DNA from 4 places in the Actinomadura rugatobispora genome. Region 4 is predicted to be linked to each of the others. Evidence: riboswitches for the same ligand, from Rfam matches in the RefSeq annotation. Region 4 holds a riboswitch; each other region holds the start of a gene.
What was found. A riboswitch is a leader RNA that binds a small molecule or an ion and turns the genes downstream of it on or off. The one in region 4 is predicted to bind cobalamin.

Region 1 (7,587 bases), 2.0 Mb from region 4:
GGCGCCCCGGACGGGTCGCGGCAGACCAGTCCGGCGGCGGCCGCGACGTCGTCGCCGAACCCGACCCGGTCGGCGGCGCGCCCGTAGGCGGTGATCGAGACCCAGGAGGTCCCGGCGGCGACGGCGGCCCCGGCGTCCAGTCCGAACCGGGCCAGGGCGCGCGGCCGGGACGCCTCGATGACGATGTCGGCCGCCGCCACGAGCGCCGCCAGCGCCCGCCGGCCCTCGCCGGCGCCCGGATCGAGCGCCACCGAGCGGTGCCCCGCGTGCAGCAGCCGGTAGAACCCCGGGTCGCCGCGGCGCGCGCCGTCGGGCCTGCCCGGGACCTCCACCTTGACGACCCGCGCTCCGGCCAGCCCGAGCAGGTGCGCGCACAGCGGGCCCGCCCACAGCGCGCTGAAGTCGACCACCAGCGCCCCTTCGAGCGGGCGCGGCTCGAGCGGGACGGGCGGCGGCGGGGGAGCGGGGGCGCGCACGACCGGTCCGGCGGCGACCCCCAGGAGCCCGGCCCGTTCGGCCAGTTCGGCGCCGGTGTGCTCGCGCAGCCAGGCGGTCACCGCGGGCCAGGGGTCGTCGCCCACCTCCGCGCACGCCAGCGCGCCCAGCAGCGCCGGGTCGTCGGGACGGGCGCAGGACACCGCCGCCCAGCCGTCGGCGGTCGGCAGCAACCGGCAGGCGCCGCCCGCCGACACCCCGCCGCGCCGCCGCAGGCCGAGATGGGCGGCGCGCTCGGTGAGCAGCCGGGCGCCGTCCAGCCGCACGGCACGGCCCGTGCCGGAGGTGTGGGCGGCGAACCGCTCCGCCAGGGCCCGCGCGGCGGCGGCGCCGCGGCCGGGCGGCACCAGCGGCGGCCCGTCCGGCCGGCCGGCCAGCGCTACCGCGCCGGAGGCGGCCCACGCGGCCTGGGCCTCGCCTGGCGTGGGCCCGCTCACCTGCGTCGGCATGGCCCGACGATACACTCCGCCACCGCGGAGCCCTGCGACCACCAAGGGAGGACGGCGATGGGCGGACCCCTGCGCGTCTCACCGGCCGAGCTCGCCGACGGAGCGTCCGGCGGGCCGCTGTTCGACGAGGACGGCGCCGTCCCCGTCCCGCTCGTCGCCGTCGATCTGGACGGCGCGGCGGACGGCGAGCTCGCCGGACGGGCGGCCCGGCACGCTCGCGAGGCCGACCGGATCATGATCGGCGTGCTGCCCCCCGGCGCGCCCCCGCCCCCTCCCGAACTCCTGGACGCCCTCGACCTCACCCTCACCGGCCCGGACGTCGGCGCCGGACGGGAGACGGTCGCCGTGCCCGACCCCGAAAGGACGCTCCGCGAGCTGGACGCGGCGGCGGCGCGCAACCCGCAGGCCGCCCTGGTGCTGCGGGACGTGCTCCGGACGACGCCGCTGCTGCCCGTCCAGGCCGCGCTGGACGTCGAGTCCTACGCCTACTCCACCCTGCTCGGCGGCCCGGAGTTCGCGCGCTGGCTCACCGCGCGCGGCCCGCGCCCGCTGCCGCCCTCCGTCCCGGACCCGGTCCTGGTCGAACGGACCGGCGACGGGCTCCGCATCACCCTCAACCGGCCGGAGCGGCGCAACGCCTACGGCCGGCAGCTCCGCGACGCGCTCACCGACGCGCTCCGGCTCGCCCTCCTCGACGACGGGATCGCCCGCGTCGTGCTGGAGGGGGCGGGGCCGTCGTTCTGCGCGGGCGGCGACCTGGACGAGTTCGGCACCACCCCCGACCTGGCCACCGCGCACCTGATCCGCACCCGCGGCGGCGCCGGGCGGCTCGTCCACCGGCTGCGCGACCGGATCGAGGTGCGCGTCCACGGCGCCTGCGTCGGCGCGGGCATCGAGATCCCCGCGTTCGCCGGGACGCTGGTCGCCGCCCCGGACGCCGCGTTCCGGCTGCCGGAGGTGGCGATGGGGCTGATCCCGGGAGCGGGCGGGACGGTGAGCATCCCGCGCCGCGCCGGCCGCTGGCGCACCCTCTACCTGGCGCTGTCGGGCACGGCGATCGACGCCGCCACCGCCCGCCACTGGGGCCTGGTCGACGGCTGAAGCCGCTCGGTCAGGAGGCCATGACCGAGTCGGCGGCCATGCCGTCGGTGCTGACGAACCGGTGCTCGAACAGCCACCGGTCGCCCACGGGCACCAGCGTGTCGCGGTAACGGCCCCAGTGGTCGGGGCCGTGCGCGTTCATCACCAGGAAGTAGGCCGCCGTCCGGACCCGCTCCGGGGTGACCTCCTCGAACCGCACGTTGGCCACGAAGTGCCGGATGATCCCCGGGACGCCGCGGCTCGGGGCCGAACCGCGCTCGGCCACCCCCGACAGCATCGCCGTGATCGCCTCCCGTCCGGCCAGGGTCTCGCCGCTGCGCAGCTCCAGCACGCCGTCCTCGGTGAACGTCGCGGCCAGGTCCTCGATCCGGCCCCGGTCCCCGGCGTGGGTGTAGGCGGCCAGCGTGTCGCGGACGCGCTCGCGCGCCACCAGTTCCCAGGTCTCCACGGGCCCTCCCCAGTGATCGTCCGCGGCGAGTGTACTTCGCGCCCGATCCGGGGCCGCGAGGAGGGGATCACGACGGCTGACAGGTGGAGCACCAGACGGTCCGGCGGCCGGAGACGCGGCGGCTGGACAGGGGCGTGCCGCAGCGGGGGCAGGGGGCCTCGGGCTCGTCCCGGACGCCGGTGAGCCAGGTGTCGCGCGGCGGGACCCGCTCGGCCCGCACGGAGTCCCGCAGCACCTTGCGCATCGCGCGGTGCAGCGCGTCCAGGTCCTTCTCGTCCAGGTCGGCGGCGCCGCGGAGCGGGTTGACGCGGGCGCGCCAGCAGATCTCGTCGGCCAGCAGGTTGCCCAGGCCCGCGATGAGGGACTGGTCGGTCAGCGCCGTCTTGAGCCTCGCGCGCCGGCCCGACAGCAGCTCCCCGAGGCGCCGCCGCGTGACCTGGAGCGCGTCCGGGCCGAGATCGTCCAGCGTCCGCTGGGCCTGCGCCCGGTCGGCCGCGAGGTGGACGCCCTGGAGCTTGCGCATGTCGCGGAAGCGCAGCTCGCCGTCGTCAAGGCGCCACGCGACCCGGTCGTGCGGGTGCCTCGCCTCGCCCGCCGGATGCCAGGACAGCGAGCCTGTCATGCCGAAGTGCAGCATCAGCACGGGCCCCTCGGCCGGAGCGAGCAGCCATTTGCCGTGCCGTCGCGGATGCTCGAAGCGGTGCCCGCGCAGGGCGTCGCCCAGCCCGCGCTCGCCGACGCCGCGCAGGACGCCCGTGTCGTACACGCGCACGGACCTGATGGGCTCGCCGGCGTGCTCGTCCAGTACCCGGCGGAATCCCTCCACGTCAGGGAGCTCCGGCATACGGTCGGCGTACCCGCCGGCCGCCGTTCAACCCCGGGCGGGGGTCAGGCCCCGGTCATGAAGTCCGCGACCAGCTCGGCCGGGTTGGCGGCCTCGGTGAGCTCGAACATCTCGTCGGGGGCGAACATGTCGTAGAGGATCACCGGCACCGGGCGCCCCAGGGCCTTGACGATGCGGCCGTCGGAGTGGAGCCGCGCGGCCAGATCGACGCACAGCTCGTGGAACCGCCGGTCGAGCCGCTCATCGCGCCCGTCGCGCTCGTCCTCGGACAGGTCGTCGCCGTCCTCGTACCAGAGGCCCTGGTCGGCCGCCTCCCGCCGGTGCAGTTCGGCGCCGGCCGGGTCGTGCTCGGGATCGTGCCCGGCGATGCGGACGCCCTCCAGTCCGGACGGCGGGAAGTAGGCGTAGCTCCAGCGCGCCTCCCACGGGCCGGGCGGGTTCGGCGCGGCGAGCACCGCCGCCACCTCGGCCTCGGTGTTGTAGCCGACGGCCAGGTAGGGGAACCGGGCGTCCTGGTCGACGCTGTCGATCCGGAAGGTGACGCAGTAGATCCCCGGCCCCGCGTCGCCGGGAAACTCCTCCAGGGCCCGCAGCGTCTCCTGCTCCATGTGCCGCCGGAAGGTCGTCGGGGGTGTCGCCATGCCGGAACTCTAGTGCCGGACGATCAGCGGCTGTCGCGCCTCGCCTGGCGGCGCGCCCCCATGGCCTTGCTGGACGCGCGCTGCTTGGGCAGGACGGGCTGCGAGGGCGCGCGGTCGTGCGTCTGGGATCGCATCCTGCGCCCGGCGGTGTCCTCCGGGACGGCCCGGGCGGGGCCGGGGTCGCGGCCCGCGCGGGCGTTCCGGAGCCGCTCGGCCTTGAGGTCGGCGGCGCTGCGCCGGGCCGCCTTGGCCACGTAGCGGCTCACCCGCGCCAGCGCGTCCTCGAACACCTCGGCCTTCTGGGCGTTGCGGGTGTTGCCGGGCCGGGCGGCGCCGCGTCCGCCGACCTCCTCGACACGGGACGCGGCGGCCCGCCGGTACTGCTTGACGTGCTTGTTGCGGGCACGCCGGACACGGTCGTGCACCTCCAGAAGATCGTCCTCGCCCAAGTCCTCCAGGCGCTCCCGCTCCGTCTCGCGGACCAGGGCCTGCTCGTTGTCCGTCATCGAGTTGATCAGCGCCTTCATCGCGCCCCCCTCGGGATCCACCGGTATGGCCGGTCCTGCCCACCGGTGCCGCGTCCACACCGGGACGACCCGTTTTCGGCCCGCGCCGGACGCGGCGCCTATACTCCGCCGTGCGGATGGTTCACCCGTCCCCGGTGGAACGGGGCGGGTGTCGTAAGAGGGAACCCGGTGGGAATCCGGGACTGCCCCGCAGCGGTGAACGGGAACGACCGCCGTCTATGGCACTGGGCCGCACCGGCCTGGGAAGCGACGGCCAGTAGGACGCGACTGCGACAGCAGGCGCGGCGCCCGTGAGTCCGAAGACCTGCCTCCGCCCGCGCGCCGGCCGGCGCGCGGTGGTCCGTGGCTCCGCGGGAGGGCCCGGGACGCGGCGGCGCGCCCGCCGCGCTCCGCCCTTCCGTGTCGCCGCGGTGATGGCACGCGAGGGAGAGACGCCATGAACACGACCGTGCTCGGCTACCCGAGGATCGGCGGGCGCCGGGAGCTGAAGAAGGCCACCGAGGCGTACTGGGAGGGCCGCGCCGGCGCCGCGGAACTCGCCGAGACGGCGGCGGGCCTGCGCCGCGAGACCTGGGAGACGCTGCGCGAGGCGGGGGTCGGCCTCATCCCGTCCAACACCTTCTCGCTGTACGACCAGATGCTCGACACGTCCGTGATGGTGGACGCGGTGCCCGACCGGTTCCGGCACCTGCGGGGGCTGGACGCCTACTTCGCGATGGCGCGCGGAGCCGAGGGCGTGGCGCCGCTGGAGATGACCAAGTGGTTCGACACCAACTATCACTACATCGTCCCTGAGGCCGGGCCCGGTACCCGGTTCCGCCTGGCCGACGGCGCGCGGGCCAAGCCGCTCGCCGAGTACGGCGAGGCCCGCGCGCTCGGCATCGAGACCCGGCCGGTGCTGGTCGGCCCGCTGACCTACCTGCTGCTGTCCAAGCCCGAGCCCGGGGCGCCGGACGGCTTCCGCCCGCTCGACCTGCTCGACTCCCTCGTGGAGGTGTACGCCGAGCTGCTGGAACGGCTGGCCGGGGCGGGCGCGGAATGGGTGCAGCTGGACGAGCCCGCGCTGGCCGCCGACCGCACCCCCGGCGAGCTGGCGGCGCTGCGCCGCGCCTACGACCGCCTGGCGGGCCTGCCGTCCCGGCCGCGGCTGCTGGTGAGCACCTGCTTCGGTGAGATCGGCGAGGCGCTGCCGGTGCTGGCGGCCACCCGGGTCGAGGCGATCGGGCTCGACCTCGTCGCCGGGCCGGGCAACCGGGAGGCGCTGGGCGCCATCGGCGGCATCGGCGCCAAGACCCTGGTCGCCGGGGTCGTGGACGGCCGGAACGTGTGGCGCGCCGACCTGAACGCGGCCATGGCCGGCTGCGCCTCGCTGCTGGGCCTGGCCGCCGAGCTGGTGGTGAGCACCTCCTGCTCGCTGATGCACGTCCCCCTCGACCTCGACGCCGAGACCGGCCCGGACGGCGGCGGCCTGGACCCGCGGCTGGCCGGGCGGCTGGCGTTCGCCCGGCAGAAGGCCGGAGAGGTCGTCCTCATCGGCAGGGCGCTGCGCGAGGGCCGGGACGCGATCGCCGGGCACCTCACCGGGCCCGCCCCGGACGGGGAGTTCGTCAACGCCCGGGTGCGGGCCAGGCTGGACGCCCTCGGCGACGGCACCGCTCGCCGCGACCACGCCGAGCGCAGGCGGGCGCAGCTCGACCTGCCGCCGCTGCCCACCACGACGATCGGCTCGTTCCCGCAGACCGCCGGGGTGCGGCGCGCCCGGGCCGACCACCGCGCGGGCCGGATCGACGACACGGCCTACGAGGCCGTGATGCGGACCGAGATCGACCGGGTGCTGGCCCTCCAGGAGGACATCGGGCTGGACGTCCTCGTGCACGGCGAACCCGAACGCAACGACATGGTGCAGTACTTCGCCGAGCGCCTGGACGGCTACGCGCACACCGTGCACGGCTGGGTCCAGTCGTACGGCAGCCGGTACGTGCGCCCGCCGATCCTCTTCGGGGACGTGTCGAGGCCCGAGCCGATGACCGTCCCGTGGACGACCTACGCCCAGTCCCGCACGACCAGGCCGGTCAAGGGCATGCTCACTGGTCCGGTCACCATGCTGGCCTGGTCGTTCGTCCGCACCGACCAGCCCCTGGCCGAGACCGCCCGCCAGGTCGCGCTGGCCCTGCGCGAGGAGATCCGCGACCTGGAGGCCGCCGGCATCCGGGTCATCCAGGTGGACGAGCCCGCGCTGCGCGAGCTCCTGCCGCTGCGGCGCGCCGGGCACGCCGCCTACCTGGACTGGGCGGTCGGCGCGTTCCGGCTGGCCACCTGCGGCGCCGCCGCGTCCACGCAGATCCACACGCACATGTGCTATTCGGAGTTCGGCGAGATCATCGACGCGATCGGCGCGCTGGACGCCGACGTCGCCAGCGTCGAGGCCGCCCGGTCCCGCATGGAGCTGCTGGCCGACCTGAACACCGCCGGTTACCGGCAGTCCATCGGCCCCGGCGTGTACGACATCCACTCGCCGCGCGTGCCCGGCGTGGCGGAGATGGAGGAGGCGCTGCGCCGCGCGCTGCGGGCGGTGGACGCCGACCGGCTCTGGGTCAATCCCGACTGCGGCCTGAAGACCCGCGCGTACGGCGAGGTGGAGCCGGCCCTGCGCAACATGGTCGCCGCGGCCCGCCGCGTCCGGGAGACGCTGGAGGAGCCGGGCGTGCCGCGGAAGTTCTGAGTCCGGGGCCGCCGGGCCCCGGGCCCGGCGGCGCCGGTCACCGGCACGCCCGGACTTGCAAGCGGGCGTGCCGGTTCGGCAAGTTGGAGGCATGGACGAACTGGACGACGTGCTGGCCGCGGTGGGGCCGCGCCTGCGGGAGCTCCGCCGCGGGCGCGGCGTCACCCTGGCCCGCGTCGCGGAACTGACCGGCATCTCCGAGAGCACGCTGTCCCGGCTGGAGAGCGGCCGGCGGCGGCCCAACCTGGAGCTGCTGCTCCCGCTGGCCCGCGTGTACGGGGTCGCGCTGGACGAGCTGGTCGGGGCGCCGCAGACCGGGGATCCGCGGGTGCACTTCAGCCCGGTGCGCCGGCACGGGCG
Region 2 (7,587 bases), 3.7 Mb from region 4:
CCGTAACGCTTCTGAAGGACCCGGTATATCGGTGCTGGCAGCACGTTGAGGGCTGACCAGGGGTCCTGCGCGATGCACGCCACGACCATATGCCGGGGACAAGATCATCTATTGAAAAGATTCCACCGTTTGAGGGGATTCTCGGCCCTTCTTGTCCAGTATGCGAGGTTGCGGCGGGTTCGCAGGGTGTCGGGGTCGTCGGGGCCGAGTACCCGTTCATAGTGCGGGAGCAACTCCGCGTGCAGGTCGCGTGCGGTCGCCGCGTCCCCGGCCTTCCCCGTCCAGTGGGCGAGGTTGAGGCGGGTGCCCAGGGTGTGGGGGTGGTCGGGGCCGAGTATTCGTTCGCGATCGGGGAGGAGTCGGGCGAGCAGGTCGCGTGCGGTCGCCGCATTCCCGGCCTCCCCCGTCCAGTCGGCGAGGCCGAGGCGGACGTCCAGGGTGTCGGGGTGGTCGGGGCCGAGTACTCGTTCGCGATCGGGGAGGAGCCGGGCGAGCAGGTCGCGTGCGGCCGCCGCGTCCCCGGCCTCCCCCGTCCAGTCGGCGAGGTTGAGGCGGGTTTGCAGGGTGTGGGGGTGGTCGGGGCCGAGTACTCGTTCGCGATCGGGGAGCAGCTTGGCGTGCAGGTCGCGTGCGGCCGCCGCGTCCCCGGCCTTCCCCGTCCAGTCGGCGAGGTTGTGGCGGGTTTGCAGGGTGCTGGGGTGGTCGGGGCCCTGGACTCGTTCGCGATCGGGGAGCAGCTTGGTGTCCAGGTCGCGTGCGGCTGCCGCATTCCCGGCCTTCCCCGTCCAGAGGGCGAGGTCGTGACGGTTGCCCAGGGTGTCGGGGTGGTCGGGGCCGAGCACCCGTTCGCGATCTGGGAGGAGTTGGGCAAGCCGGTCGCGTGCGCCTGCCGCATTCCCGGCATCCCCCATACAGCCGGCGAGGTTGTGGCGGGTGTTCAGGGTGTGGGGGTGGTCGGGGCCGAGTACTCGTTCGCGATCGGGGAGGAGTCGGGCGAGCAGGTCGCGTGCGGCCGCCGGATTCCCGGCCGCCCACGTCGAGAGGGCGAGGTTGTGGCGGGTGTTCAGGGTGTCGGGGTGGTCGGGGCCGAGTACTCGTTCGTGATCTGGGAGGAGTCGGGCGTACAGGTCGCGTGCGGCCGCCTCGTCGCCGGCTTCCCTCGTCCAGTGGGCGAGGTCGTCGAGAGTGTTCAGAGTGTGGGGGTGGTCGGGGCCTTGCAGTCGTTCGCGGTCGGTGAGGAGCTGGGCGTGCAGGTCGCGTGCAGCCGCGGCATCACCGGCCTTGCCCGTCCACTTGGCGAGGCCGTGGCGGATGTTGAGGGTGTCGGGGTGGTCGGAGCCCTGCAGTCGTTCGCGATCGGTCAGGAGCCGGGCGAACAGGTCACGTGCAGCCACCGCGTCCCCGGCCTCCCCCGTCCATTGGGCGAGGCCGTGGCGGGTGTACAGAGTGTGGGGGTGGTCTGAGCCCTGCACCCGTTCGCGATCGGTGAGGAGCTGGGCGAACAGGTCGCGTGCGGCCACCGCATCCCCAGCCGCCCCTATCCATTGGGCGAGGTGGTAGCGAGTGTCCAGAGTGTCGGGGTGGTCGCGGCCGAGCACCCGTTCATAGCTCGGGAGCAACTCGATGAGCAGGTCGCGTGCGGCCGCCGCGTCCCCGGCCTCCCCCGTCCATTGGGCGAGGATGTGGCGGGTGTGCAGGGTGTCGGGGTGATCGTCACCCAGTACTCGAACACAGTCGGTCAGCAGATTCTGCAGGGCGGTGACGGCGGTGTCGTAGCGGCCCGCCCGGCCCTCCCTCTCGGCTTGGTCGGCGCGTGCTCGCAGGGCCTCGAGGCGGTCGGGGTGGTGCGGGTCGGTGCGCCGGCGCCACAGGTCGTGCAGGCGGGCGGCCACGGCGGCGGCGTCGGGGGGGCCGCTGGTCGGGCTCCTTGGCCAGCAGCTTCCGCAGGTACTCCTCCAGTTGGGGAGGGGTGTCGGGGCGCAGCGTGCGGGCCGGGGGCGGGGGTGCGGCCAGGTGCTGGGTGACCACCGCGCGGGCGTCGTCGCCGGTGAAGACGTGGCGGCCGGTCAGCAACTGGAACACGGTGGCGCCGAGGGCGTACAGGTCGGCGCGGTGGTCGACGGGCTGCCCCATGATCTGCTCGGGCGCCATGTAGGCCAAGGTGCCGATACTGGCATCGCCGGTCAGGCCGGTGGTGGCGCCGTGCAGCCGGGCGATACCGAAGTCGCAGACCTTCACCGTCCCGTCGCCACTGAGCATGAGGTTGGCGGGCTTGACGTCGCGGTGAACGATCCCGGCGGCGTGCGCGGCGGCCAGGCCCTCGGCGGCCTGCGCCCCGTACTCCAGCACATCCTCGATCGGCAGCCCGCCGGGATGGTCGCGCAGCAGGCTCTTCAGATCACGGCCGTGCAGGAACTCCAGCACCAGATAGGACAGCCCGTCATGCTCGCCGACGTCATGGACGACGGCGATGTTGCGGTGCGCCAGCCGCGCCGCCGCCCGCCCCTCCCGCTCGAACCGGGCCAGCGCCTGCTCCCGGAGGGAGCCGTGCATCAGATGCGGTTGCAGCACCTTGACCGCCACCGGCCGGTCCAGCCGGAGGTCCTCGCCTCGCCACACCTGGCCCATGGCGCCCTCACCCAGCAGCTCGGCCACCCGATACCGGTCCGCCACCACGGCACCCTCAACCAGCAACCCGCAACCTCCGGCCCACATCCGCTGGCAACGGCTCCAAACCGCCAAAGACCCGACCCCAACCTACGGCCCAGGAGCCCAAAAGCCACGACGAGCCGCAAAGTAGGCGGTCAACCGGTTCGAGCCGTGCGGAGAATCGGAACGGTGGTCAGCGGATGGGGACCCGGGAGCAAGCGGACAATCCAACGATCCTGCCCCGGAACCGCAATTCCCCAGGAATTCACAGGTCGGAGGGTGCTCGGCCGTCGTGGGATCGCGTCCGGTCAGTCTTCGCGCCAGGCGAGCTTGATGAGCATGTTCTTGGCGTCCTCGGCGACCTCGGCGTCGGCGACGACGTCGTAGCGGCCGGCGACGATCTGGCTGCGGGAGGTGAAGTCGCGGCGGCCGCCGGTGACGGCGTGGGCGATGAAGCCGAAGACCGCCCCGAAGACGGCGCCGAACAGGACGCCGCCGAGCAGCAGCCCGAACACGTCGCTGTGGTTGGCGGTGAACAGGGTGAGCAGGAGGCCGACCAGTAGGCCGAACCAGGCGCCGCTGCCCGCGCCGGCGAGGGCGGCGCGGCCCTTGGTGAGGCGGCCCAGGACGGTCTCGACCATCTTCAGGTCGGAGCCGATGATCGCCGTTCGTTCGACCGGGAACTTCTCGTCGGACAGGAAGTCGACCGCTCGCTGAGCGCCCTCGTACTTGCCGTAGGACCCGACGACCGGACGGTCGGTCGCGGGAGGGACCGCTTGGGTGGACATGCCGTCCCCCTACCCAGGGATTTCCCGGACGCACCTGTTCGGGCGGTCTTGTCCCTCCTTGATCGTCCAGGCGCGTAGCCTGCGGTCCAGGGCGGCGCGACATCGGGGAGTGACGGGCGTTGGACGCGCAGGAGTTGGAGTCGTACCGGCGGTTCGCCGGGGTCGCGGTGGGCGGGGTGCCGCTGCTGATCGCCTTGGTGGCGGGGTACGTCCCGGTGTGGCGGCGCGGGTTCGCCACCGAGCGGACCGATGAGGTGCGGGGCACCTGGTACGGCGGGATGGTCGGCTTGGCGGTCGTCCTGATCGCGGTGGGCCTGGCCGGGTTCATGCTGCATCTCCAGGCGACGGAGGGCGCCGCGCTCCTGGAGGAGCCGTTCTGGACCGGCCTGCGGGACGGGGCGATCATCGTCGGGGTCGTGCTCGGCGTGCTGATGATCATCCTGCTGTGGGTGCTGCGCAAGATCGTCATGGTGGTGCGAGGAAAGACCCCGTACAGCCCGTTCGAGAAGCTGGGCTCCGGGGAGCTGCGCGGGCGGTTCAAGGAGGAGCGAAACGCGTTGCGGGAGCGGCTGGAGGCCGGGGTTCCCGGCGGGCCCGCGCGGGAGCAGGCGGTCGCGTGCCTGGAGGCGGCCGACACGATCACGAAGGAGCTGGCACCCCGGGCGGTCGCGTACACGGGCGGTTGGCCGGATCATTTCGTGGCGGTCGTGCTGTGCCGGGTGGCGCGGATGGTGCTGGACACCGGCGTCCCCGTGGACGGGAACGTGCCGTTCTGCTGGCTGAACCCCCTGCACGGACCCGCGACCGCGGTGTACGGCCAGGAGGCCCGGCCCCGCCCGCTGTGCGGCGGCTGCCTGGAGGAACTGGGTGCGGACCCCCAGCGCGAGGTGCACCCATTGCATGTGCCGCACCGGGACGGCGGCTGGCAGCCCTACCTGCTCGGGGTGTACTTCGAGGAGCGGCGCGGCCTCGATCATGTGTTCCGGCGCGTCCGGGAGAAGCAGCGGGCCCGCGCCTAGGGGTGCTGACTTCGCATATGGGGCGCGGGCTACGATGGCGGGCGACGGCGGGTGAGGAATCCGGTGTGAATCCGGAGCTGTCCCGCAACTGTGACCGGGGAGTCCTCTCTCGCTCAGGGCCACGGCGGAGACGCTGGAAGGCCGGGGGAGGACGCCGATCCGGGAGCCAGGAGACTCCGTGCCGTCGCCGACCTCTTCACCGAGCCGGGGCGCGGAGACCCCGGGGGAGGCTTGCCGATGATGCGTGCCCTGCTGCTGTCCACGGCCGACACCGAACTTCTCGCCGCGCGGGCGGCGGACGCGGGATATGTGACCGCCAATCCGGTCCGGATCGGGCTCGACGAGCTCGCGGCCCTGGCCGAGGGCGCCGACGTCGCCGTCGTGCGGCTGCTGGGCGGGCGCAAGACCTGGCCGGAGGGCGTGGAGCGGCTGCGCGGGCTGGGCCTGCCGCTGGTGCTGCTGGGCGGGGAGGCCGATCCGGACGCCGAGCTGATGGCGCTGTCGACCGTCCCGGCCGGAGTGGCGGCGGAGGCGCTGGACTACCTGCGCGAGGGCGGTGTCACCAACCTGCGGGAACTGGCCCGTTTCCTCAGCGACACGGTGCTGCTGACGGGTGAGGGGTTCGCGCCGCCGGTTCCGATGCCATCGTACGGTTTGCACGGCGAGCCCAGGGTGGAGCCGGGCCGCCCGACGGTGGGGGTCGTCTTCTACCGGGCGCACGAGCTGTCGGGGAACACGGCCTTCGTGGACGTGCTGTGCGAGCGCATCGAGGCGCGGGGAGCCAACGCGCTGCCGGTCTTCTGCGGGTCGCTGCGGGGTGCGGAGGAGGGGTTGCTGGAGCTGCTGGGACGGGCGGACGCGCTGGTCGCGACCGTCCTGGCCGGGGGCGGCGCGGTCGCGGCGGACGCGTCGGCGGGCGGTGACGAGGACTCCTGGGACGCGGGCGCGCTGGCCGGGCTGGACGTGCCGGTCGTCCAGGGGCTGTGCCTGACCTCCAGCCGGGCGGTGTGGGAGGCGTCGGACGGGGCGCTGACGCCGATGGACGCGGCCATGCAGGTCGCGATTCCCGAGTTCGACGGCCGGTTGATCTCGGTGCCGTTCTCGTTCAAGGAGGAGGGCCCGGACGGCGTTCCCGTGTACGTGGCCGATCCGGGGCGGGCGGACCGGGTGGCGGGGATCGCGGTGCGGCACGCCCGGCTCCGGCACCGGCCGAACGGGGAGAAGCGGGTCGCGGTCGTCCTGTCGTCCTATCCGACCAAGCATTCGCGGGTCGGGAACGCGGTCGGGCTGGACACGCCCGTGTCCGCGGTCGGGCTGCTGCGGGAGATGGCCGCCGCCGGGTACGACCTGGGCGGCGACGACGAGCTGTGGCGCGACCCCGACGACGGCGACCCGCTGATCCACCGGCTGATCGCGGCCGGGGGCCACGACGTGGAGTGGCTCACCGAGGAGCAGTTGAGCCAGGCACCGTCGCGGGTCCGGCTTGAGGACTACCGGTCCTGGTTCGAGGCGCTGCCGGGGCCGCTGCGCGAGGGCGTCCGGGAGCACTGGGGCGAGCCGCCCGGCGAGCTGTACGTGGACGGCGAGGACATCGTGCTCGCCTCGCTGCGGTTCGGGAACGTGATCCTGATGATCCAGCCGCCGCGGGGCTTCGGCGAGAACCCGGTGGCGATCTACCACGACCCCGACCTGCCGCCGTCGCACCACTACCTGGCCGCCTACCGCTGGCTGGACGAGGAGTTCGGCGCGGACGCGGTCGTCCACCTGGGCAAGCACGGCACGCTGGAGTGGCTGCCCGGCAAGGGCCTCGGGCTGTCGGACGGCTGCGCCCCCGACGCCGTCCTCGGCGACCTGCCGCTGATCTACCCGTTCATCGTGAACGACCCCGGGGAGGGCACGCAGGCCAAGCGGCGCGGCCACGCCACCGTCGTCGACCACCTGGTGCCGCCGATGGCGCGCGCCGAGTCGTACGGCGACCTGGCCAAGCTGGAGCAGTTGCTGGACGAGTACGCCACCGTCGCCGACCTCGATCCGGGCAAGCTCCCGGCCGTCCGGGCGCAGATCTGGACGCTGGTGCAGGCCGCCCAGCTGCACCACGACCTGCACCAGGACGAGATGCCGGACGAGTCGCAGTTCGATGACTTCATCCTGCACATCGACGGGTACCTGTGCGAGATCAAGGACGTGCAGATCCGCGACGGCCTGCACATCCTGGGGCGGCGGCCGGTGGACGAGGCGCGCGTCAACCTGGTGCTGGCCGTGTTGCGGGCGGCGCAGGTGTGGGGCGGGGTCGCGGGCGCGATGCCGGGGCTGCGCGCGGTGCTGGCCGCCGAGTTCGGCTTGGACGAGAAGGCGCTGCTGGCCGACCCGGGCCGCCGGGTCGAGGCCGACCTGTCCGCGCTGACCGCCCTCGCCGACGGCCCCGCCCGCACCGCCTCCGACGCCGTCGACCTCCTGGAGCGGCTCGCGCGCACGCTGGTCGAGGGCATGGAGGCCGCGGGCTGGGACGTCGCGGGCGCCAAGACCGTCTGCGACGGCGTGTTCGGGCGGGAGATCCCGGACGTGGTGCGGCTGCTGGAGTTCGGCGCGGCGGAGGTGGTGCCGCGGCTGGACGCCACGTCCGGGGAGATCGGCGCGGTGCTGCACGCGCTCGACGGCGGGTACGTGCCCGCCGGGCCGTCCGGGTCCCCGACCCGGGGCCTGGTGAACGTGCTGCCGACCGGCCGGAACTTCTACTCGGTCGACCCGAAGGCGATCCCGTCCCGCAACTCGTGGGAGGTCGGCGTCGCCCTCGCCGACTCGCTGATCGCCCGGCACCTGGAGGACACCGGGGAGTATCCGTCCAGCGTCGGCCTGACCGTCTGGGGCACCTCCGCGATGCGGACGCAGGGCGACGACATCGCCGAGGTGCTGGCGCTGATCGGCTGCCGCCCGGTCTGGGACGACGCCTCGCGCCGGGTCACCGGGTTCGAGATCGTCCCGGCCGAGGAGCTGGGACGGCCACGGATCGATGTCACCGTCCGCATCTCCGGCTTCTTCCGCGACGCGTTCCCGCACGTCATCGCGCTGATCGACGACGCGATCACGGCCGTCGCCGATCTGGAGGAGCCGCCCGAGGCCAACCACCTGCG
Region 3 (7,587 bases), 3.5 Mb from region 4:
TGGGCAACCACCTGGTGATGATCTACGAACGCCTCGGCACCAGCGACCGCGAGTCCCTCGCGAGACTCTTCACCAACCCCTGACACCCCACCGGCACCACGCCGGCCGCCTCACTCCTTGCCCCACAATGAAACGTCGGTTACGCCTACGCGGTCGTAGACGGCCTGGAGGTGGTTGGCGACGGTGCGGACGGACAGGACGAGGCGTTCGGCGATCTCGCGGTTGCCGAGCCCGGCGGCGGCGAGGCGGGCGATCTCCAGCTGGCGGGTGGTGAGTTCGGGGGCGGCCAGGCCGGAGAGGGCGGGGGTGCGGGCGCCGGTGCAGTTTCCGGCCAGGAGCCAGGCCCGGGTGGCGGCGGCGTTGGCCTCGCGGGAGCCGGGGGCGTGCCGCTCGTGGGCGCGGGCGGCCTCGGCGGCGGTTTCGGCGGCGTAGAGGGTCATGCCCCGGTCGGCGAAGGCCTTGGAGAGGTCGTCGAGCGCTTCGGGGTCCTGTCTGGCGGCGGCGTCGGCGTGGCGGGCGCAGAGGCGGACGAGGGGCCCGTCGGTGTGCTCGGCCAGGTCGGCGAGGCGGTCGCGGGCCTGGGCGGCGGCGCCGAGGCGGACGGCGTCGTGCAGGGCGAACATCGCGTAGGGGCGCAGGGTCCGCTCCTCGAAGCGGGTGGCGGCGTCCAGGGCGATGGCGGCGGCGCCCGCGACGTCGCCGGAGGCGGCGCGGATCCAGGCGCGGCCGAGGTCGGCGCGGAAGTGGAAGATGCGCCCGCCGGGGATGCGGCGGCGCTGGGCCTTGCGCACGGCCGTGGTCGCGGTGGCGGCGTCCCCGGCGACGGACGCGGCGTAGGCGAGCATCTCGTGGCCGTGGCCGGACAGCGCCCAGAGCGCCCCGGTGCCGTGGGAGACGGCCTCGTGGGCCCAGCGGACGGCGCGCCGTATGTCGCCGCGCAGCAGGCACCACTCGACGCGCAGGGTGCGGGAGGTCGTGGCGGCGACGGGCGAGAGGTGCTCCTCGGTGAACAGGCGTTCGCCGTAGGCGATGTAGGAGTCGGCGGCGGCCAGGTCGCCGGCCCAGAGGGAGGCTGCGGCGCGGGCGTCGCTGTAGGTCGCCACGAGGCTGGGCATGTGCTCCAGCCATTCGGCCGAGGCGTCCAAAGCCTCGTCGGCCATGGCGACGGCCTCGTCGAACCGGCCGGTGAACACGAGCCGGAGGGCCTCGGCGCCGCCGGCCAGACCGGCGGCCTCGGGCGGGACGCCCGTGGCGGCGCGCAGTTCGGCGAGCTGCGGCTCCGCCTCGGCGAACCGGGCCGAGTAGACCCGGCCGACGGCCTGGTACGCCTGGATCTGCTGCCGTAAGGCCGGGGCGGTGGCGTGCGCGGCGGCGTCGTCCAGCAGGGCCTCGGCCCGCTCCTGCTCGCCCAGGCCCATGCTGAGGTTGAACGAGCGCATGCAGGTCACGCCGGTGCGGGTGGCCTCGTCCATCGGCTCGGCGGCGACCCTGGACAGCTGGGCCTCGACCTCGTCGTGCCGGCCCGCCAGCAGCAGGACGGGAGCGATCCGGACGGTCGCGGCGGCGTCCACGCCGGCGGCCAGCGCGGACCGTCCGCAGCGCAGGGCCAGGTCCATGTCGTGCAGCATGAACGCCTGGCCGCAGGCCGCGAGGAGCAGATCAGGCCCGGCGGGGGCGCCGGCGTCCAGGTGCCAGAGGGCGACGCGCAGCAGGTCGCCGTGCCGGCGCATCCCGGTGCCCTCCAGCGTCCGGGCGAGCGCGGTGAGGCGGTCGCGGACCCGTCCGGGGCCCGCGGCGGCCCGTGCGACCTCGCCGTACAGGGGGTGCGCGGTCCTGACCTCCAGGCGGCGCCCGGTGGCGGAGGAGGCGACCAGACTGCGGGTCTCGGCCCGTTCCACCGCGTCCTCGGAGGTCAGCTCGGCCAGCGTCGCTGCGCCGATCGGCTCGCCGAGCGCCACGTACTCCAGGACCTCGCGCTCGGCCTCGCCGGCGGCGGCCAGCCGTGTCTCGATCAGCCCGCGCAGCCGGGGGCTCAGCGGCAGATCGCCGTCCCAGTGCCAGACGCCGCGGGTCTGGGCGAGGCGTCCCTCGGCCAGCCCGGACAGCACCAGCTCGTGCAGGAACAGCAGGTTGCCCCGGGTGCTGTGGTAGAGCCGCCGGGCGGTGGGGGTGCCGAGCTGCCCGCCGAGCGCGGCCTCCACAACGGCCTGGCTCTCCAGCTTCGTCAGCGGCACCAGGTCGAGGCGCCGGGCCAGGTCGTCCTTCCACAGGGCGGTGACGGGGTCGGGGGCGGCGGCGCCGGTCCGCACGGTGGCCAGCACCCGGGCCTCCCGGTGCAGGACGAGATGGTGCACCAGGGCGGCCGAGGTGGGATCGAGCAGGTGGGCGTCGTCGACCGCGACCAGCAGCGGGGCCGGTTCGGCGAGGCCGCGCAGCGCCTCGGTGGCCCAGCGCAGGGGGTTGACGACGGTCGTCGCGACGTCCTCGACCGGCAGCAGGTGCCCGAAGGCGCCGAACGGGATGCCGGTGTTGGCGCTGGTGCCGCCGGTCCGCACGACCGTGAACCGGTCGGGTTCGAGCCGTTCCAGGGCCTCGTTCACCAGGCGGGTCTTGCCGACCCCCGCGTCCCCCGCGACCACCACGCCCCGCGTGGCCCGCGCGTTCAGCAGGGAGCCCACCTCGTCGAGCGTCGACGCACGGCCGGTGAACGGCCAGGAGGTACGCACACCAGGATCGTACGTCGCCGTGCCGGAGCCCCCGCGGCGAATTGAGTAAGGGCTACTCATGTGGCCCGCCTCCCGTTGTTGGACCCTCGATATAGGGAGCTTTTCCCGGACGGCATGCCAGCCCTTCCGGGACGGGCGACCTGTACGCCCCGGCGGCGGCCGGCCGAAACACACCGCCGCCGGCTTAGGAGGGGGCATCGTCCGTATCTCCAGCGGGGGGAGATACGAACGGTGTCCCCTCTTTCACGTCGTGCATGCACCGGCGTGGCGAGCCGGAGACTTGACGCGGAGCCCGGTCAAAGGGGACCCTCAGGGCGACAAGTTCACATATGAGGCGACGGTGCGCAGGAACCTGGTGCGATTCCAGGACGGTCCCGCCACTGTGACCAGGGAGCCTCTCCCGCACGCGACCACGGCCCGCCGGCTGGAAGGTCGGGAGAGGCGATGATCTGGGAGTCAGGAGACTGACCCGTCGTCCTCCCGTACCGGGGCGAGTGCACCCCGTGAGGAGATCCCCAATGGCCCAGCCCGCCGTTCCCCCGACGCAGGCCGCCGCGCCGTCTCCGGCCGCCCTTCCCGTCCCGCACCGCGTGCCCGTCCGCGAGATCCTGCCCTGGGCGGTGTTCGCGCTGGTCCTGGGCGCCGCGCTGCTCTACTTCGTCGGCGCCGAGCAGGGCGCCACCTCCCTCGTCGGCGGTACCTGGGTGCACGAGTTCACCCACGACGGCCGTCATCTGCTCGGCTTCCCCTGCCACTGAGGCGGGGGACCCGTTGATGATGAGGTCCCTGCTGGTCCGCGGCATGATCGTCGGTCTGGTCGCGGCGGCGGCCGGGCTGCTGATCGCCTGGATCTACGGCGAGCCCCAGGTGGCGAACGCGATCGCGTTCGAGGAGTCCCAGGCGGCCGCCGAGCACGCCGCGCACGGCGCCGGGCACGGCGGCCACGCGGAGGAGGAGGTGGTGAGCCGGACGGTCCAGCAGACCATCGGGCTGATCACCGCCATGGCGTTCTACGGGGCGGCGGTCGGCGGCCTGTTCTCCATCGCGTTCGCCTTCGCCCTCGGGCGGATCGGGACGGCGGGCGCCCGCGCCACGTCCGGCCTGGTGGCGCTGCTGGGGTTCACGGCGGTCGTGCTGGTGCCGTTCCTGAAGTACCCGCCCACTCCCCCGGCGGTCGGGAACCCCGACACCATCGGGGGGCGCACGGCGCTGTACTTCGGCATGGTGGCGCTGGGCGTGCTGGCCACGGTCGCCGCGGTGATCGTGTTCGGCCGGCTGGCGCCGCGGCTGGGCTCGTGGAACGCCGCGATCGCCTCGACGGCCGGATTCGCGCTGGTGGTGGCAGTGGTGTTCCGGCTGACGCCGCGTCCCGACGCGGTGGCCGAGGGCTTCCCCGCGGCGGTCCTGTGGGACTTCCGGCTCGCCTCGCTGGGCGTGCAGGTGGTGCTGTGGGCGACGCTGGGGCTGCTGTTCGGCGCCCTCACCGAGCGGGCGTTCCGGCGGAGCGCGCCGTCCCGGGCGGAGGGCGAGCCCGTCCCGGCGGCCTAGGCCCTGTCTCGACGTGGCCCCAGGCACCGCGCGAGCGCGTTACCTGGGCGGTGAGGCGATGCCGGAGGCGAGCGTCACCGGCCAGATCGCGAAGCGATGCCGCGCTCGCCAAAGGCCCGGTAAGGGGCGAGCCGCCAGGCGAGCCCCGTAGGCCGGGACTCAGGAACACAGCGCGCAGTCGCCGCACATCTCGCCGCCGGGCGGCACCCGGTAGTAGAGGCAGCAGCTGCGCCGGACGAAGCCGCGCCGGTCGAAGGTTCCCGTGCCCTTGAGGGGTTCGTGCGCGAACAGCTCGTGGAGGAGGGAGCGCACCGGCGCGGCCAGCCCGGCGTCAAGGGTTCCGGCGCGCAGCGTCCCGGCGAGGGCGGAGGCGGCGTTGCCCCACAGGAGGCCGTCGGCGAGCCGGACGAACCCGAGCATGGTGGCGCGGAGCGGGCGCAGCTGCCGCTCGACGACCTCGCGGTGGACCAGCGCGGCCCCCTCGGCCGGGGTCGCGGCCCGGTGGCCGGACGGGTCGGCCAGCCACAGCGCGATCGGCGCGCCGGGCGCCCAGCGCCAGTGCAGGCCGGACAGGTCCGGGACGATCCCGCGCGCCGCGGCCGCGACCATCGGCGACCAGAGCCGCGAGGCGAGGCCCTGGAAGAGGATCGAGGCGGCGACCCGCCGCTCGGCGGTGCCGAGCCGGTCCGCGTAGGCGCCGGTGAGCTCGAGCAGCCGAGCGGTGTCGAGCTCGGGCAGCGGCCGCCAGGTCGGGTCGGCCTCTTCGGCGGGATCGGTGGTGATCTCGAAGAACGGGCCGAGCGCCGCGGCGCCGGCCAGCGCGGAGGCGACCTCGCGGGCTCCGGCCCGTTCCACGGTGGGTTCCGCCGTCATGTCCCCATGATCGCACCAGGGCGCGCTGACACGGGGCGCGGGGACACGCGGGTCAGCCGGCGGGACGGCCGCCGTTGTCGCGGCGGTCCAGCGCGGTCTGCAGCGCCCGCGCGGCCTCCTCGTCGGCGTCGTCGGGCGTGGCGGACAGGGGGTGGGAGTTCAGGGTGCGCATGGAAAGGCTCCGTAGCTTCACGGGAAAAGAGCGGCGATGGATCACAGGGCTTACGGCCAGTGCCGGACTCCGCGACGGGGTTGGCCCGCCTATCGGGCCCCGTCGCGGCGGCGAAGGATCACTACGAAGTGCCGCATCTCGCTTTCACGGTACCCGCCGTCCCCGGCACTGTCCTGACCCGTGGCCGAACTTCTCACATGCCGAGACGACGACGCCGTGACCCCGGCGAGCGGGATCACGGCGGCGGACGAGGTGCCCGATCGGATCAGCCGTCCAGGTCGACGCGGCGGCCGGTGTCGGCGCCGATCTCGTTCTTGATCACGTCGAGCAGCTGGACCGGGATGCCGGAGTCGACGGTCAGCGCGATCAGCGCCCGGCCGCCCTTGGTGTCCCGGCCGACCTGCATGCTGGCGATGTTGACCCCGGCGTCGCCGAGCAGCCGCCCGACCACCCCGACGATGCCGGGACGGTCGGAGTAGACGAAGAAGGCCATGTGCTCGGTCGGCACCAGCTCCATCTGGTAGCCGTTGACCTCGATGATCCGCTCGGTGTGCTTGGGGCCGGTGAGCGTGCCGGACACCGACACCACCGAGCCGTCGGTCATCGTGCCGCGCACCTGGACCACGTTGCGCCAGTCGGGGCTGTCGTCGGAGGTGGTGAGGGTGACCTCGACGCCGCGGTCGCGGGCCAGCAGCGGGGCGTTGACGAACGTCACCGCCTCCTCGATCACGTCCACGAACACGCCCTTGAGCGCGGCCAGCTCCAGCACCTTGACGTCGTGCTCGGCGATCTCGCCGCGGACCACCACGTCCAGCCGCACCGGCACGCCGCCGGCCAGCGCGGTGAAGATCCGGCCCAGCTTCTCGGCCAGCGGCAGGCCGGGCTTGACGTCCTCGGCGACCGCGCCGCCCTGGACGTTGACCGCGTCCGGCACGAACTCGCCGGACAGCGCCAGCTTCACCGAGCGGGCGACCTGGGTGCCGGCCTTCTCCTGCGCCTCGTGCGTGCTGGCGCCCAGGTGCGGGGTGACCACCACGTTGTCGTGGTGGAACAGCGGGCTCTCGGTGCACGGCTCGGTGCGGAACACGTCGATGCCGGCCCCGGCCACCCGGCCGTCCTTGAGCGCCAGCTCCAGGGCCTCCTCGTCGACGATCCCGCCGCGGGCGGCGTTGACGATGCGCACGCTGGGCTTGACCCGGTGCAGCTCGCGGTCGCCGATCAGCCCCAGGGTCTCGGGCGTCTTGGGCAGGTGGACGGTGATGAAGTCGCTCTCGGCCAGCAGCTCGTCGAGCGTGACCAGCTTCACGCCGAGCTGGGCGGCGCGGGCGGCCTGCACGTACGGGTCGAAGGCGATCACGTTCATGTCGAAGGAGGCCAGCCGCTGCGCGACCAGCACGCCGATCCGGCCGAGGCCGAGCACGCCGACGGTCTTGCCCTGCAGCTCGACGCCGGTGTACTTGGAGCGCTTCCACTCGCCCTGCTTGAGCGCGGCGTGGCCCTGTGGCACGTTCCGCGCGATCGCCAGCAGCAGCGCGATCGCGTGCTCGGCGGCGGTGACGATGTTGGAGGTGGGCGCGTTGACGACCATGACGCCGGCCTTGGTGGCGGCCTCGACGTCGACGTTGTCGAGCCCGACCCCCGCGCGCGCGACCACGCGCAGCTTGCGGGCGGCCTGGAACACCTCCGCGGTGACCTTGGTGGCGCTCCGCACGATCAGCGCGTCGACGTCGGCGACGGCGGGCAGCAGCGCCGCCTTGTCGGCGCCGTCGACCTGGCGGACCTCGAAGTCGGATTCGAGGACGGCGATGCCGGCCGGGGAGAGTTCTTCTGCGACGAGGACGACAGGCTTGCTCAAGGAACGGTCCTTCGGGACGTGGATGTGCAGAGGTGGGAAAAGCTGTGGGTGCGGGGAAAGTCGCGAGTCACCACGGTGTGCCCTCGGCTCGTTCCCGAGTCTATCCCCCGTCGGCGGCGCCCCTCGCGAACCGGGCGACACGCACCGGAACACACCATTTGTCCCGGCCAGCGCACTGGTCCCCCCGGTCATGCCCCGCCGCCCCGTACGGCCCAGAAGCGCCCCGAACCGTCCCGCGCGCACCGGTCCGCCGCCGCGTCCGCCCAGGTCGGAGGGGGCGGTCCGGGCGGGGCCGCATCCGGCCGGGGCCGCGTCCGGACGGCGGCGCCGCCCGCCGGCGTCCCGAACCGGCCTTTCCGGGCGGCGGGACCCGCTCCGGGGCGCCCGCGGGGAGGCGGATCTCACACCCCGCC
Region 4 (7,587 bases):
GCGCTTGCCAGCGCCGCGTCCACGGCCGCCGCGCGGGCCGGCCGCGCGCGGTGCTGGAGCGCGGCGAGTTCGCCGAGAGTGCTTCCTATGCGCCGGATCGGGTCGAGCACGATTTCCGGGTGCTGGGGAAGGTGGCCCGCGGTGCCGGCTCTCAGGGCCCGGCGGCGGGGCTCGGGGAGAGGCAGCAGGTCGGTGCCCTCCAGCAGTACCTGGCCGTCCAGCCGTATGCCTGCGCGGGCGGCGGCGAGCGCCGCCAGTCCCAGGGTGGTCTTTCCGCTGCCGGACGGGCCGACGACCGCGACGACGGAGCCCGCGGACACGGTCAGGTCGATGTCCTGCAGCAGCCGGAGGTCTGTGCCGTGGACGCGCGCCGACAGGCGCTCGATCCGCAGCAGCGGAGTGCCGGTCACGGGATGAGCCTCCTGCGGGCCAGGGCGTGGTCGACGAGCAGGTTGCCGCCCACGCACAGGGACATCAGCAGTGCGGCCGGAACGAGCACGGCGGCGGGCTGGGCGAAGATCGCGTCGCTGTTGCGTTCGATGAGCACGGCCCAGTCCGGCGAGGACGAGGGCAGCCCGAGGCCGAGGAAGTTCGCGGAGGCCAGCAGGTAGAGCACCACCGAGAAGCGCGTGCCTGCGTCGGTCGCGATCGGAGCGGCGACCTCGCGGGCCAGGTGGCGCAGGTGGATGTAGGCCCAGCGATGCCCTTGCATGCGCAGTGCCTCCACGGTCGTGCGGGACGCGGGCGCCAGGGCCGCTCCCCGTACCAGCCGCGCGATGGGCGGGATCTGCAGCAGGCCGGCCGCGGCGACCAGCCAGTACCACTGCCTGCGGTCGGTGGCGGCCAGGGTGACCAGGAGCAGCAGGCCCGGGAAGGCCAGCAGCAGGTCGAGGGTGCGCATGACGGCCTCGTCCACCGGCCGGCGCGACCCGGCGGCCAGCAGGCCGAGCAGGACCCCGGCGGTGTAACCGAGCAGCAGCGCCCCCGCCGTGGTGCCCAGCACGGAGACCCCGCCGCGCAGCACCAAGGCCAGCATGTCCCGCCCCAGCACGTCGGTGCCCAGCGGATGGCCCCCGCCGGGCGGAAGGGAGGGCGAAGCCGCGGCGCCGGACAGGGGCGCGTCCACCGGGCCCGCCACCAGCGGCCCGGCCAGCGCCACCAGGATCGGGAACCCCAGCAGCACCCCTTCCAGCACGCCCCGGAGGCGGGCGGTCATGCCGTCACCTCCCTGCGCGGCGCCAGCCGGTGGACACCAGATCGGCCGCCAGGTGAACCGCGACCGCGGTCCCGGCGAACAGCAGCGCGTAGGTCTGCACCAGCGGCGCGTCCCGGTTCTGCACGGCCTCGACGAAGCCGGTCCCCAAGCCCTGGACGCCGAACAGGGACTCCACCAGCAGGGCCCCGCCCAGCAGCCCCTCCACGCAGCGGGCGAACTGCTGGACGGCCGGGCCGAGCGCGTTGGGGACCACATGGCGCAGCACCACGGTCCGCTCGCGCTGGCCCAGCAGCCTCAGGTGCTCGGCCACGGGCCCGTCCCGCTGGGCGGCGATCCCGGCGCGTATCTGCCGCGCCAGGTCGCACAGGTGGCGGGCGGCGAGCACCGTCACCGGCAGCACCAGCACGGAAGGGTGCGCGAGCAGCGCCGCCCCCTCCAGCCCGACGGCGGTGGCGGGCAGCAGCCCCGCGGCCAGGGAGAACGAGGCGACCAGCAGCAGTCCCAGGACGAACTCCGGCACCGAATGCAGCAGCACCGCGACCGCGTTGAGCACCCGGTCGAGCCGCGTGCCCTCGCGCAGGCCCGTGACGACGCCCAGCAGCGGCGCCAGCACGATCACGGCGGCCAGCGCCGGCAGGCCCAGCACCGCCGAGTCCAGCACGCGGCGCCCGATCTCCTCCTTCACCGGGACGCCGGTCATCAGAGACCTGCCCGGGTCGCCGGCGAACAGCGCGCCCAGCCACTGCCCGAACCGCTGCCAGGCGGGCTCGTCCAGTCCGAGCCCCTCGCGGAGCGCGGCGACCTGCTCCGGCGTGCCGTGCTCGCCCCGCAGGACGTCGGCGGTGTCACCCGGCAGCAGCGTGCCGAGCGCGAAGACCGCGACCAGCACCGCCAGGCACTGCGCCACCGCGAGCAGGCACCTGCCGGCGGCGTAGCGGCGCACCTCAGCCGAGGGCGACCCGGTCGAACCGGGCCCAGTCGCCGGAGTTGGGCGGGGCCGCGCGCAGCCCGCGCACCGACGCGGAGATCGCGTCGTTGGCGTCGGAGAACGCCCACACCAGCAGGCCGGACTCGTCCCGGGCGATCCGCTGGGCCCGGGCGAGCAGGTCCTGCCGCCGCTTCTCGTCGCGGGTGGTGCGCGCCCGTTCGAGGAGGTCGTCGAAGCGTCCGGAACGGAACCCGGTCATGTTCCGCGCGGCCCCGCCGCGCATGCGCTGCTCCAGGAAGTCGGAGAGCGGCAGCGTCGAGGTGGTGTTGAACGCCGCCACACCGCGCTTCTTGATCTCGCTGAAGTAGGTGGTGGCGGCGAGCGCGCGCGGCGTGATCCGCAATCCGACCTCGCCGAGCTGCCGGGCGATCAGGCTGGCCGCAGGCTCCCACGCCGCGTCGACCGCGCTGGTCTCCAGCGTGACGGCCAGGCCCTCCGCGCCCGCCTCGCGCACGAGTTCCCTGGCGCGATCCACATCGCGTGCGCGCTGGGGGAGGTCGGGCGGATAGCCGCGCAGACCCTTCCCGAACAGGTCGTTGCCGACTTCGCCGTGACCGGCCAGCGCGATCCGTACGAGCGCCTCCCGGTCGATGCCCAGCGCCACGGCCTGGACCAGCCGGGGATCGGAGAAGGGGGCGCGCTCGGTGCGCAGCAGGATCTGCTGCGCCGTGGCCCGCGGAACGGTCAGCAGACGCGTCGACCGCCGTCCATTCAGGCGGTTCACCGAGGCCCCCGACAGGTCCGCCGCGTACTGCACCTGCCCGGACAGCAGCGCGTTGACCCGCGTGGACTCCTCGTTGGCGGGCACGATCTCCAGCTCGGCGATGGACGGCGCGCCCGCCCAGTGCCCCTCCCAGCGCCTGAACAGCGCGGGCCCGCCCGGAGTGAACGAGACGTACCGGAAGGGACCCGAGCCGACCGGTGCGCGGAAGCCGGTGGCGCCCTCCGGGACGATCTCCGTGCCGGGGCCGGCGAACGCCGTGGGGAACGTGAAGTCGGGCCGCTCGAGCGCCAGCGTCAGCGTGCGTTCCCCGGTAGCGCGGCTGGCACCGAAGTCGATCGCCGACAGCAGTTGCTGGGAGGGCGAACCGGTCTCCGGGGCGGCCGCCCGCCGGTAGCTGTAGAGCACGTCCCTGGCGGTGACGGGACGGCCGTCGTGGAACCGCGCCCGCCTCAGCCGGATGTGCCAGCGCGTTCCCGAGGCATCGCTCTCCCAGGACTCGGCCAGGCGCTCACGGACCGACATGTCGTCGTTGTAGGTGCCGAGCGTGTCGAACAGCGCCTTCGCCCGGACCTGGTCGACGAAGTTGGGCGCGACGTGGGGATCGAGGGTCTCCTGCGAACCGCCGGCCGCGAACGCGGCGCGGAAGCGGTTCGTGCCGCCGCCGTCGCCGTTCCCGCCGCAGCCGGTGAGCAGCGCGGGGGACAGGAGCGCCGCTCCGCTCCCGGCCAGCAGGGTGCGCCTGCCGACCGCCCGCCCCCCTCGCCCTTCGCCGGCCCGTTCAGGGGCATGACCGTTCATCGGATCCTTCCCGGGGGTGTCCTCGCCCCCTTCCGGCGGACCGGCGACGGGTCAGTCTCCTGGCTCCCGGATCGTCGCTGGCCCCCGGCCTTCCCACCCGCTCACGCGGGCAGTGGCGTGCGAGGGGGTTCGCTCCCCGGTCACAGTGGCGGGACCGCGCCGGAATCACACCGGCTTCCTGGTCCCCGTCGCCTTTGCGCTGACATTAGACCAGTCGCGCCAATCGGTGCCGTGGAGAGGGTCCCCGCGGCGGTTCCGGTACTTGTCGTTATTGCGACTGTTGTGCAGGTGCCGCATGTGCCACCATGTGCGGTGTAGGCGACGGCGGAACGAGGAAGCCGGTGCGAATCCGGCGCGGTCCCGCCACTGTGATCGGCGAGCGGATCCCGAACCACGCCACTGCCCGCGCCCGCGGGTGGGAAGGCCGGGACGAGCTTCGACCCGAGAGCCAGGAGACTCACGCGGTCGCCTCCTCGAAGGACCTGGGGCGGATCTCCCCAGAGAGGAGAGGGCGACATGCCCATGGGCTCGTCAGGCCCGGCAGCGTGCCGGGTGCCACCGGTGCTGGCATCGCTGCTGTGCGCGGTGCTGCTGGTGGCGGGGTGCGGCGGCGGTACGGAGCGCGCCGGCGGCGCCCGGGGCGGCGCGGTGCCGTCCGGTTTCCCGGTCACGGTGGCCAACTGCGGGGTGACGACGACCTATCAGCGGCCTCCGCAGCGGGCGGTGTCGCTGAACCAGCACGCGACCGAGGTGATGCTGGCACTCGGGCTGGAGAAGTCGATGGTCGGCACCGGCTACCTCGACGACAAGGTTCTACCGGAGTTCCAGGCCGCCTACGACCGGGTGAAGGTGATCTCTGAGGAGTACCCCTCGTTCGAGGCGCTGCTGTCGGCCGAGCCCGATTTCGTCTACGGCGGGTGGGCGAGCACGTTCGAGGAGAAGGAGGGCCGGGGCCGCGCGGTCCTGAAGAAGGCCGGGATCGACACCCATCTCAACATCGAGGAGTGCCCCAAGGGGCCGGTGACCACGGCCACGGTCGAGGAGGAGATCCGGACCGTCGCCAGGATCTTCGGCGTGCCGGACCGGGCCGAGCGGCGGATCGCCTCGCTGCGCACCGTCCTGTCGGGGGTCGAGGGCAGGCTGTCGGGCGCGGCCCCGGTCAAGGTCGCGGTCTACGACAGCGGCGACAAGACCGTGTTCACCGCGGGCGGGGCGGGGATCGGCGACGAGATGATCCGGCTGGCGGGCGGCGCCAACCTGTTCTCCGACGTGAAGAAGGCGTACGGCGACGTCTCCTTCGAGCAGTTCGCCGAGCGGGCGCCCGAGGTCGTGCTCATCTACGACTACGGCGACCGGTCCGCCGAGGACAAGAAGAGGTTCCTGCTGAGCAACCCGGCCCTCAAGGACGTCCCGGCGATCAGGAACAGGCGGTTCGCGGTGCTGCCGCTGTCGTCCACGGTGACCGGTGTGCGGGTGGCGGCCGCGGTCGAGTCGCTGGCCCGGCAGCTGCACCCGGACCGCTTCGCGTGACCGGCGTCGCCGACCGGCCCGCGACCGGGAGCGTTGCGGGCACGGCGGCCGTGCGACGCCGAGCCCGCGTCCCGTTTCCGCTGGTGCTGGCGCTGCTGGCGGCGCTGGTGCTGGTCGCGGCCACGGCGGGGATCGCGGCCGGGTCGGTGCGGGTGCCGCCCGGACAGGTCTGGGGGATCCTGCTGCACCGGCTGCATCCGGTGCTGGCCGAGCCGGTCTGGTCGCCGGTCCGCGAGACGATCGTGCTGGACGTGCGGCTGCCCCGGGTGCTGCTGTGCGGCGTGGTCGGCGCCGGGCTGTCGGTGTGCGGGACGGCGCTGCAGGCCCTGGTGCGCAATCCGCTGGCCGACCCGATGCTGCTGGGGGTCTCCTCCGGTGCCACGGTCGGCGCGGTGCTCGTGGTGGTGTTCCACCTGACCTGGTTCGGGATGTTCTCGCTGCCGCTGGCCGCCTTCGGCGGGGCCCTGCTCGCGCTGATCCTGGTGTATTCGCTGGCCCGGTCCGGGGGCCGGATGACCACGGTGCGCCTGGTGCTGGCGGGCGTGGCCACCGCCGAGGTGCTGTACGCCGTCGCCAGCTACCTGGTCATCACCTCAGACGATCCGCGCGCCGCCGAGTCCGCGCTGCGCTGGATGCTCGGCGGGCTGGCCGGCACCACGTGGACGGTGCTGTGGATCCCCGCGACCGTGGTCCTGGCGGGCACGGCGGTCCTGGTCGGGCTGTCGCGCCCGCTGAACCTGCTGCTGGCCGGGGAGGAGGCCGCCGCCGCCCTGGGCCTGGACGTGCACCGCTTCCGCGCGGCGCTGTTCGTGCTGGTCGCCCTCATGATCGGGACGATGGTGGCGGTCAGCGGCTCGATCGGTTTCGTCGGCCTGATCATGCCGCACGTGGTGCGGTTGCTGGTCGGCGCCGACCACCGCCGCGCCCTGCCCGCCGCCGCGCTGCTGGGCGCGGCCTTCCTGATCGCCGCCGACCTGGCCGCGCGGACCCTGGCCGCCCCCGAGGAGATCCCGGTCGGCATCCTCACCGCCCTGGTCGGCGGCCCCTTCTTCCTTTGGCTGATGAGACGGAGGGCGGCACGGTGAACGGCCCCGGACCGTCCCGCCTGCGGGCCGAGGAGGTGTCGGTCGTCGCCGGCGGGCGGACACTGGTGGACGCGGTCTCCCTCGACGTGGCGCCGGGAGAGGTCGTCGCGCTCGTCGGGCCCAACGGCGCGGGGAAGAGCACGCTGCTGCGCACCTTCTACCGCGCGCTGCGCCCCACCTCGGGCCGGGTCCTCCTGGACGGCGACGACATCTGGCGGATGCCCGGCAAGCACCTGGCCAGGCGCCTGGCCGCCGTCCTGCAAGAAGCCCCCGGCGACTTCGAGCTGACGGTGTACGACGTCGTGGCGATGGGCCGCTCCCCGCACAAACGCGCCTTCCAGGGAGATGACGCCGGCGACCGCGACATCATCACCGGCTCGCTGGCCGAACTGGAGGCCGCGCACCTGGTGGACGCGCCCTTCGAGCGGCTGTCGGGCGGCGAGAAGCAGCGCGTCCTCATCGCCCGCGCCCTCGCCCAGCGCACCGGGACCCTCGTCCTCGACGAGCCGACCAACCACCTGGACCTGCGGCACCAGATCGACGCGCTCCACCTCGTCCGCCGCCTCGGCGTCACCGCGGTCATCGCGCTGCACGACCTCAACCTCGCCGCCGCCTTCTGCGACCGGCTCCACGTCCTGCACGGCGGACGCCTGGTCGCGGCCGGGCCGCCCGCCGACATCCTCACCCCCGGCCTGCTGGCCGAGGTCTACCGGGTCGAGGCGGAGGTGCACGCGCATCCCCGCACCGGCGCCCCCCAGATCACCGTCCTCCCCTGAAGCGACCGTCGCTATTTCAGGCCGGAGCGGACGAAGGCGTTCACGATGTGCCGCTGCAGGAACACGTAGAGGACCAGCACCGGCAGGCCGGCCAGCCCGGCGGTGGCCATCAGCGGTCCCCAGTCGGTGCCCTCGGTCCCCATGAAGCTGCGCAGGCCGAGCTGGATCACCGAGTTGGACCGCTGGAGGACCATCGCCGGCCAGAAGTACTCGTTCCACGAGGTGATGAACAGCAGGATGCCCAGTGCGGCCAGCGCGGGCCGCAGGTTCGGGACGACGACGGTCCACAGCGTGCCCCAGGACGAGCGCCCGTCCATGCGCGCCGCGTCCAGCAGCTCGCGGGGGAAGCTCATCAGGTGCTCGCGCAGGAGGAGGACGCCCAGCGCCGAGCACAGGTTCGGGACGATCACCCCGGCGAGCGTCTCCAGCAGCCCGAGCCGGGCCAGCAGCGCGTAGTTGGGCAGCATGGC

Region 1: it holds a riboswitch for cobalamin, as region 4 does, so the genes downstream of both, metE (5-methyltetrahydropteroyltriglutamate--homocysteine S-methyltransferase) here and ACZ466_RS48335 (ABC transporter substrate-binding protein) in region 4, are expected to answer to the same signal.
Region 2: it holds a riboswitch for cobalamin, as region 4 does, so the genes downstream of both, cobN (cobaltochelatase subunit CobN) here and ACZ466_RS48335 (ABC transporter substrate-binding protein) in region 4, are expected to answer to the same signal.
Region 3: it holds a riboswitch for cobalamin, as region 4 does, so the genes downstream of both, ACZ466_RS32735 (CbtB domain-containing protein) here and ACZ466_RS48335 (ABC transporter substrate-binding protein) in region 4, are expected to answer to the same signal.

The regions. Positions count from the first base shown of each region.
Region 1 covers NZ_AP029191.1:393,982-401,568, reverse strand. Annotated here, with positions in the region: gene ACZ466_RS01570 (CoA transferase) at 1-944, opposite strand, end outside; gene ACZ466_RS01565 (enoyl-CoA hydratase/isomerase family protein) at 1,002-2,045, shown strand; gene ACZ466_RS01560 (nuclear transport factor 2 family protein) at 2,056-2,493, opposite strand; gene ACZ466_RS01555 (Fpg/Nei family DNA glycosylase) at 2,561-3,337, opposite strand; gene ACZ466_RS01550 (hypothetical protein) at 3,382-3,978, opposite strand; gene ACZ466_RS01545 (hypothetical protein) at 4,002-4,505, opposite strand; cobalamin riboswitch at 4,605-4,831, shown strand; gene metE (5-methyltetrahydropteroyltriglutamate--homocysteine S-methyltransferase) at 4,942-7,227, shown strand; gene ACZ466_RS01535 (helix-turn-helix domain-containing protein) at 7,319-7,587, shown strand, end outside.
Region 2 covers NZ_AP029191.1:2,066,712-2,074,298, reverse strand. Annotated here, with positions in the region: gene ACZ466_RS08650 (hypothetical protein) at 1-83, opposite strand, end outside; gene ACZ466_RS08645 (tetratricopeptide repeat protein) at 105-1,754, opposite strand; gene ACZ466_RS08640 (serine/threonine-protein kinase) at 1,714-2,694, opposite strand; gene ACZ466_RS08635 (general stress protein) at 2,958-3,437, opposite strand; gene ACZ466_RS08630 (Asp23/Gls24 family envelope stress response protein) at 3,557-4,456, shown strand; cobalamin riboswitch at 4,485-4,656, shown strand; gene cobN (cobaltochelatase subunit CobN) at 4,694-7,587, shown strand, end outside.
Region 3 covers NZ_AP029191.1:7,318,953-7,326,539, reverse strand. Annotated here, with positions in the region: gene ACZ466_RS32745 (LuxR C-terminal-related transcriptional regulator) at 1-83, shown strand, start outside; gene ACZ466_RS32740 (AAA family ATPase) at 111-2,726, opposite strand; cobalamin riboswitch at 3,029-3,213, shown strand; gene ACZ466_RS32735 (CbtB domain-containing protein) at 3,245-3,484, shown strand; gene ACZ466_RS32730 (CbtA family protein) at 3,501-4,274, shown strand; gene ACZ466_RS32725 ((2Fe-2S)-binding protein) at 4,434-5,147, opposite strand; gene serA (phosphoglycerate dehydrogenase) at 5,585-7,174, opposite strand.
Region 4 covers NZ_AP029191.1:10,817,471-10,825,057, forward strand. Annotated here, with positions in the region: gene ACZ466_RS48320 (ABC transporter ATP-binding protein) at 1-410, opposite strand, end outside; gene ACZ466_RS48325 (ABC transporter permease) at 407-1,216, opposite strand; gene ACZ466_RS48330 (ABC transporter permease) at 1,221-2,159, opposite strand; gene ACZ466_RS48335 (ABC transporter substrate-binding protein) at 2,161-3,726, opposite strand; cobalamin riboswitch at 3,771-3,943, opposite strand; cobalamin riboswitch at 4,005-4,203, shown strand; gene ACZ466_RS48340 (ABC transporter substrate-binding protein) at 4,288-5,256, shown strand; gene ACZ466_RS48345 (FecCD family ABC transporter permease) at 5,253-6,341, shown strand; gene ACZ466_RS48350 (ABC transporter ATP-binding protein) at 6,311-7,117, shown strand; gene ACZ466_RS48355 (carbohydrate ABC transporter permease) at 7,129-7,587, opposite strand, start outside.